One region of the Pseudomonas antarctica genome, then DNA from elsewhere that is predicted to be linked to it. Evidence: riboswitches for the same ligand, from Rfam matches in the RefSeq annotation. Region 1 holds a riboswitch; each other region holds the start of a gene.
What was found. Region 1 has a riboswitch for cobalamin ahead of A7J50_RS19460 (ABC transporter substrate-binding protein). Riboswitches for the same ligand answer to the same signal wherever they lie in the genome.

Region 1 (2,258 bases):
GCAGCATCTTCAGCGGCGGCTCACCGAGCACGGTAAAGAACAGCGCCGGGCGCTCCGGCGTGGCCAGGGCAAACATCATCTGGTGCGCCAGGGTGGTTTTGCCACAGCCCGGCGGGCCTGCAATCAGGTTGAACGAAAACTCCGGCAGGCCTCCGCCCAGGACCTCGTCCAGTCCTGGCACACCCGTGGCCAGACGGTTGATAGTCACTTTGGTGCTCATGGCGAAATTTCCTGCGCAGAGGTGTCGCTCGAAGAAGGCTGCCACACGTCAACCAGCAGACGTGCAGTGAGTGAGGGCCCGATCAGCGTAGTCAGAAGTTCGTAGAGGGTTGTCAACAACACCTCACCGAAGAACAACGCGTCGGTTTCGTTCTGCTCGACGAGTACGGATTTGAGAGCAATCAGATCCATCGCAGCCGGCACACTGTCATAGGTGCCGGCCAGGCGTGGGTGGGTCGAGACGCACAGGTGGAAGCTGCGGCGGTACAGCGCAACAACGCCCTGCTGGCCAATAATGGGCGTCAATGCTGCGCCCATATCCTGCAAAATCGAAACAATCGCCTCGGCGATGCTTGCAGTGTCAGCGTGCTGGCCAACACGGTGCGCCAGAGAAGCTACGATCCGGCGGCTCTCTTCGCTATGCGTGGGCATGTCTGACTAATATCTGATGAACAAAAGCTGATGGTACACCCTATATCGGCAGATAGAGACCCCATCGGCTGCGGCTGGCCAATTGCGCGCGGATCAGGCTCCCGCTGCCCGCCACGATCGACTACCATACCGCGCCGGTTCCCAAATGGGACTAATAGGGAATTCGACGCGCGGCACATCGCGCCAATCGAAACTGCCCCCGCAACTGTAGGTGCCGAGCCTGCTCCACATCGCCACTGGGCATTGCCCGGGAAGGCCGGAGCGTGGCGACGACGCATCAGTCAGGAGACCTGCCGGCCCAGTAACTCACTAACCGGCGGGGTGTCCGGGAAGGACGTCCTCGCCTGCCTGAACCGCAGCCTTCGAGGGGGTGTTTCCGAACCGTACCGCTCCAGTTCCACGTACGGTCCATACGGAGATTGCCCCATGCTGCCACGCGTCACCGCCCTGCTCACCGGCTTGGGCTTCTGCGCCCTGGCCCACGCGGCCCCCACTCATTACCCGCTGACGGTGCAGAACTGCGGTAGCACGCTGACCTTCGCGCAGGCACCCGCGCGCAGCGTGACCATCGGCCAGGCAGCCACTGAAATGCTCTATGCACTGGGCGTGGCCGACACGGTGGTCGGCACCTCGCTGTGGTTCAACCGCGTATTGCCCACGTTCAAGGCGCAGAACGACACCATCGAGCGCCTGGCCGATAACGAGCCAAGCTTCGAAGCCGTGATCGCCAAGCGCCCGCAACTGGTGGCCGCCGAGCTGGAATGGGTGGTCGGCCCGCAGGGCGTGGTTGGCACCCGCGAGCAATTCCACGAGCTGAAGATTCCCACCTACCTGCTGCCCTCCGACTGCGAAGGCAAGGACAACCTGGTGGGTGCCGACGGCACGCGGCTGGAGCCGTTCCGCATCGACACAATTTACAAAAGCATCCGCCAACTGGCCGAGATCTTCGATGTACAGGATCGCGGCCAGCAACTGAACGACGAGCTCAAGGCGCGCCTGGCCAACTCCGTCGCCACCGCGCAGAGCAAAGGCCTCAAGCAGGCCAGTGCGCTGGTCTGGTTCTCCAGCGCCGAGATGGCCAGCGACCCGTACGTCGCCGGCCACAAAGGTGTCCCCGAGTTCATGCTGGAAACCCTGGGCCTGCACAACGTCGTGCAGTCCGATGAAGAGTGGCCCGCCGTCGGCTGGGAAACCCTCGCCAAGGCCAACCCGACCTTCCTCGTGATCGCCCGCATGGACCGCCGCCGCTACCCAGCCGACGACCATGAAAAGAAACTCGCCTTCCTGCGCAGCGACCCGGTAACCCGCAACATGGACGCGGTGAAACACAACCGCATCATCGTCCTCGACGCCCTGGCCTTGCAGGCCAGCATCCGCACGTTCGATGGCCTGGAACAACTGGCCCACGCCATCGACGGCTACGACCTGCCCAAATGATACGCACCCTGCTCGCCCTAGCCCTGTTACTGCTCGCCGTGCTCGCCGGTGTGGCCATCGGCGAAACCGCCATCTCGCCGCAGGTCGTGCTCCAGGTGCTCGCCAATAAACTGTGGGCGGAGGGTTACGTGCTGGACCCGATCGACGAAGGGGTGGTGTGGAACTACCGT
Region 2 (2,258 bases), 1.7 Mb from region 1:
GGTTACCCACGGATTCAAGCCTGCGTTCGGCCATCGTGGTTAACGGGGCCTGTGAGATCAAGGTCAACAGCAGAGCACGGCGGCCTAGTAGCCGACCTGAGTGGTAGAAGCAAAAGCAGGGCAAAAACACGGCAACAACAGAACTGCTTTTCTGTGGGAGCTGGCTTGCCTGCGATGGCATCAACTGTGTGTCACTGACAGACCGAGATGTCTACATTGCAGGCAAGGCAGTCCCCACATTTGAATGCGTTCAGCGTCCAGGTTCAGGTCAGCTGCTAGGCCGCCGAACTCCGCTGTTGAGCTTTTTGATCTTAGGCGGCCCACTTAGGAATGCCGGAGGACGGGCACACCGAGCCTGGGCGAGGTGTCGAGTGGTGGGGTACTTTTGGTTGAGCCGGCATTTCGGGCCCTTTTCCAAAAGCGACCTGCCGTAAAGGCGGAACCTAAGCCGCCGTTACCGCAGCAACGGCTATGTACATCAACCAAACAACCCCATCATTGACCATCCCCCACGCACTGCGTAGCCTTGCACCTTCGAGGTTCTTCGGCCCAGGTCGAAGCTAAGAAGGGAACGCGGTTCAAGCCGCGGCTGCCCCCGCAACTGTGAAGGGTTCATCTGACTGCCACGCCACTGCCAATACGGCGGGAAGGCGCAGCCAGCGCCGGTCGTAAGACCCGCATGCCCCAAGCCAGGAGACCTGCCTCGTAACCGATTTTCTACTTCAACCGGGCGGGGTGATCCGGTGACGAAATCAGCTTCTGCGCATTTGCCGCAGGGCCTGTCGTCCCGTATGCCCGCCCCAAAGGGCATCCGATGAAAACACTGGCCAAACTCCCCGTCACCATCGTTACCGGCTTCCTCGGCTCGGGCAAAACCACCTTGCTGCGCCATATGCTCGACAACGCCCAGGGCCGTCGCATCGCCGTGATCGTCAACGAGTTCGGCGAGCTGGGCATCGACGGTGAAATCCTCAAGCAGTGCTCCATCGGTTGCACCGAGGAAGAAGCCAACGGCCGCGTGTACGAACTGGCCAACGGCTGCCTGTGCTGCACCGTGCAGGAAGAATTCTTCCCGGTGATGCGCGAATTGGTCTCCCGTCGCGGTGACCTCGACCATATCCTGATCGAAACCTCGGGCCTGGCCCTGCCAAAACCGTTGGTCCAGGCCTTCCAGTGGCCGGAAATCCGCAGCGCCTGCACGGTTGACGCGGTGATTACCGTGGTCGACAGCCCGGCTGTCGCCGCAGGCACCTTTGCCGCGTTCCCGGATCAGGTTGATGCCCAGCGCAAACTCGACCCGAACCTGGACCACGAATCGCCCCTGCACGAGCTGTTCGCCGACCAACTGGCCAGCGCCGACCTGGTGATCCTCAACAAAGCCGACCTGATCAGCCCTGAAGACCTGGCACGCGTGCGCCTTGAAGTCGCCGAAGAGCTGCCGCCGGCCGTGAAAATCATCGAGGCCAGCAGCGGTCGCGTGCCGCTGGACGTGTTGATTGGCCTGGGCGCCGGCTCCGAAGAACACATCGACGGTCGCCACAGCCACCACGATCATCACCACGAAGGTGAAGACGACCACGACCACGATGCGTTTGATTCCATCTCCATCGACTTGCCGCAAGCTGATGAAGCGCTGCTGCTCGACGCCCTGAATCAACTGGTGGTGCAACACGGCATCCTGCGTGTCAAAGGTTTCGCGGCGATCCCGAACAAGCCGATGCGCCTGCTGATCCAGGGTGTGGGCACGCGTTTCGACAAGCATTTCGACCGTGCCTGGGGTGCTGATGAAGCCCGCATCACGCGTCTGGTGCTGATCGGCCAGGAGCTGGATGCGGCGGGCCTCGAAGCGCAACTGCGCGCTGCGCTCAGCGTTTAACCCATGCACCTGCTCAGGACCCAGCCCGGCGGTTTCGTCTCGGAAGACAACATTGCCGACTTAGGCCAAACCCCCGCCGAGCTGGTGATTCTGTGCAGCGGCGATTCCAGCCTGGCACTGCTGGCCGAAGCGGCCCAGCAGTTGCCCGACGATTACCCCAGCTTTCGCCTGGCCAACCCGATGCAGGTGCAAAACCATGCCTCGGTCGACCTGTACGTCGATGAGGTGCTGCGCCACGCCAAGGTCATCCTGATTTCGCTGCACGGCGGCATCGGTTATTGGCGCTACGGCATCGAGCGCCTGGTGGAATTGGCCGAGCGCGGCGTGCAGCTGATCCTGGTGCCGGGTGATGATCGCCCGGACCCGGAACTCAGCGGCTTGA
Region 3 (2,258 bases), 300 kb from region 1:
TCGGGGTTTTGCGGTGAGACGCGTACGTCCACATGCTGGCCGTAGTAGCTGAAGGGCCAGCCGTAAAATGCGCCATCCTTGACCGAGGTAATGTAGTCGGGCACCAGGTCGCTGCCGATCTCGTCGCGCTCGTTAACCGCCGTCCACAGCTTGCCGCTCTGCGGTTCCCAGGCCATGCCGTTCGGGTTGCGCAGCCCGGAAGCAAAAATGCGGTGCTGGCCTGTGGAGCGGTCGACTTCCCAGATCGCCGCGCGACCTTCTTCTGCCTTCAGGCCGTTCTCGCCCACGTTGCTGTTGGAGCCGACACTCACGTACAGCTTGCGACCGTCCTTGCTGGCCACCACGTTTTTCGTCCAGTGGTGGTTGATACTGCCGCCCGGCAGGTCGACCACTGTGGTACCCGCTTGCTTGATCGAGGTTTCGCCTGGCTGATAGGGGAAGCGCAGCAGTTTGTCCGAATCGGCGACGTAAAGGTCGTTACCCACCAGCGTCATGCCGAACGGTGAATTGAGATTCTCCAGGAACACCGTGCGGGTCTCGGCGACGCCGTCGTGGTCGGCATCGCGCAGCAGCGTGATGCGATTCGGGCTTGGCACGCCTGCGCCTGCGCGGCCCATGACCTTCTCCATCACCCAGCCGCGAATACCCTTGGCATCATCCGGCTTGGGCGGGGCGTTGGTTTCCGCCACCAGCACATCGCCATTCGGCAAAACATACAGCCAGCGCGGGTGGTCCAGGCCTTCGGCAAACGCCGACACCTGAGTGCCGGCGGCGGCGGTTGGCTTCGCGCCGTCGGGCCAGCCGATGGCCGGGGCAATGTTTACGGTGGGGATCAGGGTTTTGTTCGGCTCCGGCAGTTTGGGCGAAGGCCCGGTGCCATCGGAGACCTTCAACGTGGAGCTTTCGCCGCAGGCGGCGAGGGTGCCTGCCAGCATGATCAGTAAGGCGAGTCTGGTTTTATGCATGGTTTTCTCCTTAATACCTGTAAGGGTAGAGGAGTGAGATAGTCCGATGGTTCAAGTGCAAGGCCAGCTTTAATTGACGCTCCACCCCCAACCCACTAACCTTCGCGGCTTGTTCCAGGTGCTCTGTGGCGGATACGCCGACAGAGTGAAACAGGGAAGCCGGTGAGTGAGCGCACTTGTACACAGTGCTGCCGCGATCCCGGCGCTGCCCCCGCAACGGTAAATGAGTCAAAACGGTGCCTTTTGCCACTGTATCCGCGTGATATGGGAAGGCGCGCCGTTGGCCTGCTCGCTCGATGAGCAAGAGCGCCACTTATGAGTCCGGAGACCGGCCTGGATCATCCAACAGCATCACGGTGGGCGATGCTTGGCTGTCTGTTTTTTCTTTTTCCTGCCCGCCGTTTTTGTCCAGCCCCAACGGAGAGCTGCCATGACTGATTCCCCCGACCGCGACGAACGCCACCTGGCGCGCATGCTGCGCAAAAAAGCCGTGATCGACGAGCGCATCGCCAATTCCCCGAACGAGTGCGGATTGCTGCTGGTACTGACCGGCAACGGTAAAGGCAAGAGCAGTTCGGCATTTGGCATGCTGGCCCGTGCCATGGGCCACGGCATGCAGTGCGGCGTGGTGCAGTTCATCAAGGGGCGCCACAGCACGGGCGAAGAATTGTTCTTCCGCCGTTTCCCAGAGCAAGTGCGCTTCCACGTGATGGGCGAAGGCTTTACCTGGGAAACCCAGGACCGCCAGCGCGACATCGCCGCCGCTGAAGCGGCCTGGGCGGTTTCCCGCGAATTGTTGCAAGACCCGTCCATTGGCCTGGTGGTGCTGGACGAACTGAACATCGCCCTCAAGCACGGTTACCTCGACCTGGATCAAGTGCTCAGCGACCTGCAAGCCCGCCCACCGAAGCAGCACGTAGTGGTCACCGGCCGTGGCGCCAAGCCTGAAATGGTCGAAATGGGCGACACCGTCACCGAAATGGGCATGCTCAAGCATGCGTTCCAGGCCGGTATCAAGGCACAGAAGGGCGTCGAACTTTGAATCAGCCCCGTCATTGCCCGGCCGTACTGATCGCCGCACCGGCGTCCGGCCAGGGCAAAACCACCGTGACCGCTGCGTTGGCGCGTTTGCACCGCAACCTGGGGCGCAAGGTGCGCGTGTTCAAATGCGGGCCGGACTTTCTCGACCCCATGATTCATGAGCGTGCCAGCGGTGCGCCTGTGTATCAGTTGGACATGTGGATGGTCGGCGAGCAGGAAAGTCGCCGCTTGCTGTGGGAAGCGGCGGGCGAG

Region 2: it holds a riboswitch for cobalamin, as region 1 does, so the genes downstream of both, cobW (cobalamin biosynthesis protein CobW) here and A7J50_RS19460 (ABC transporter substrate-binding protein) in region 1, are expected to answer to the same signal.
Region 3: it holds a riboswitch for cobalamin, as region 1 does, so the genes downstream of both, cobO (cob(I)yrinic acid a,c-diamide adenosyltransferase) here and A7J50_RS19460 (ABC transporter substrate-binding protein) in region 1, are expected to answer to the same signal.

What each region holds. Positions count from the first base shown of each region.
Region 1 covers NZ_CP015600.1:4,305,119-4,307,376, forward strand. The annotation lists gene A7J50_RS19450 (ATPase domain-containing protein) at 1-220, opposite strand, end outside; gene A7J50_RS19455 (hypothetical protein) at 217-651, opposite strand; cobalamin riboswitch at 770-964, shown strand; gene A7J50_RS19460 (ABC transporter substrate-binding protein) at 1,078-2,088, shown strand; gene A7J50_RS19465 (FecCD family ABC transporter permease) at 2,085-2,258, shown strand, end outside.
Region 2 covers NZ_CP015600.1:2,630,030-2,632,287, forward strand. The annotation lists cobalamin riboswitch at 521-721, shown strand; gene cobW (cobalamin biosynthesis protein CobW) at 815-1,876, shown strand; gene cobN (cobaltochelatase subunit CobN) at 1,880-2,258, shown strand, end outside.
Region 3 covers NZ_CP015600.1:4,600,300-4,602,557, reverse strand. The annotation lists gene A7J50_RS20835 (PQQ-dependent sugar dehydrogenase) at 1-965, opposite strand, end outside; cobalamin riboswitch at 1,065-1,317, shown strand; gene cobO (cob(I)yrinic acid a,c-diamide adenosyltransferase) at 1,396-2,007, shown strand; gene A7J50_RS20825 (cobyrinate a,c-diamide synthase) at 2,004-2,258, shown strand, end outside.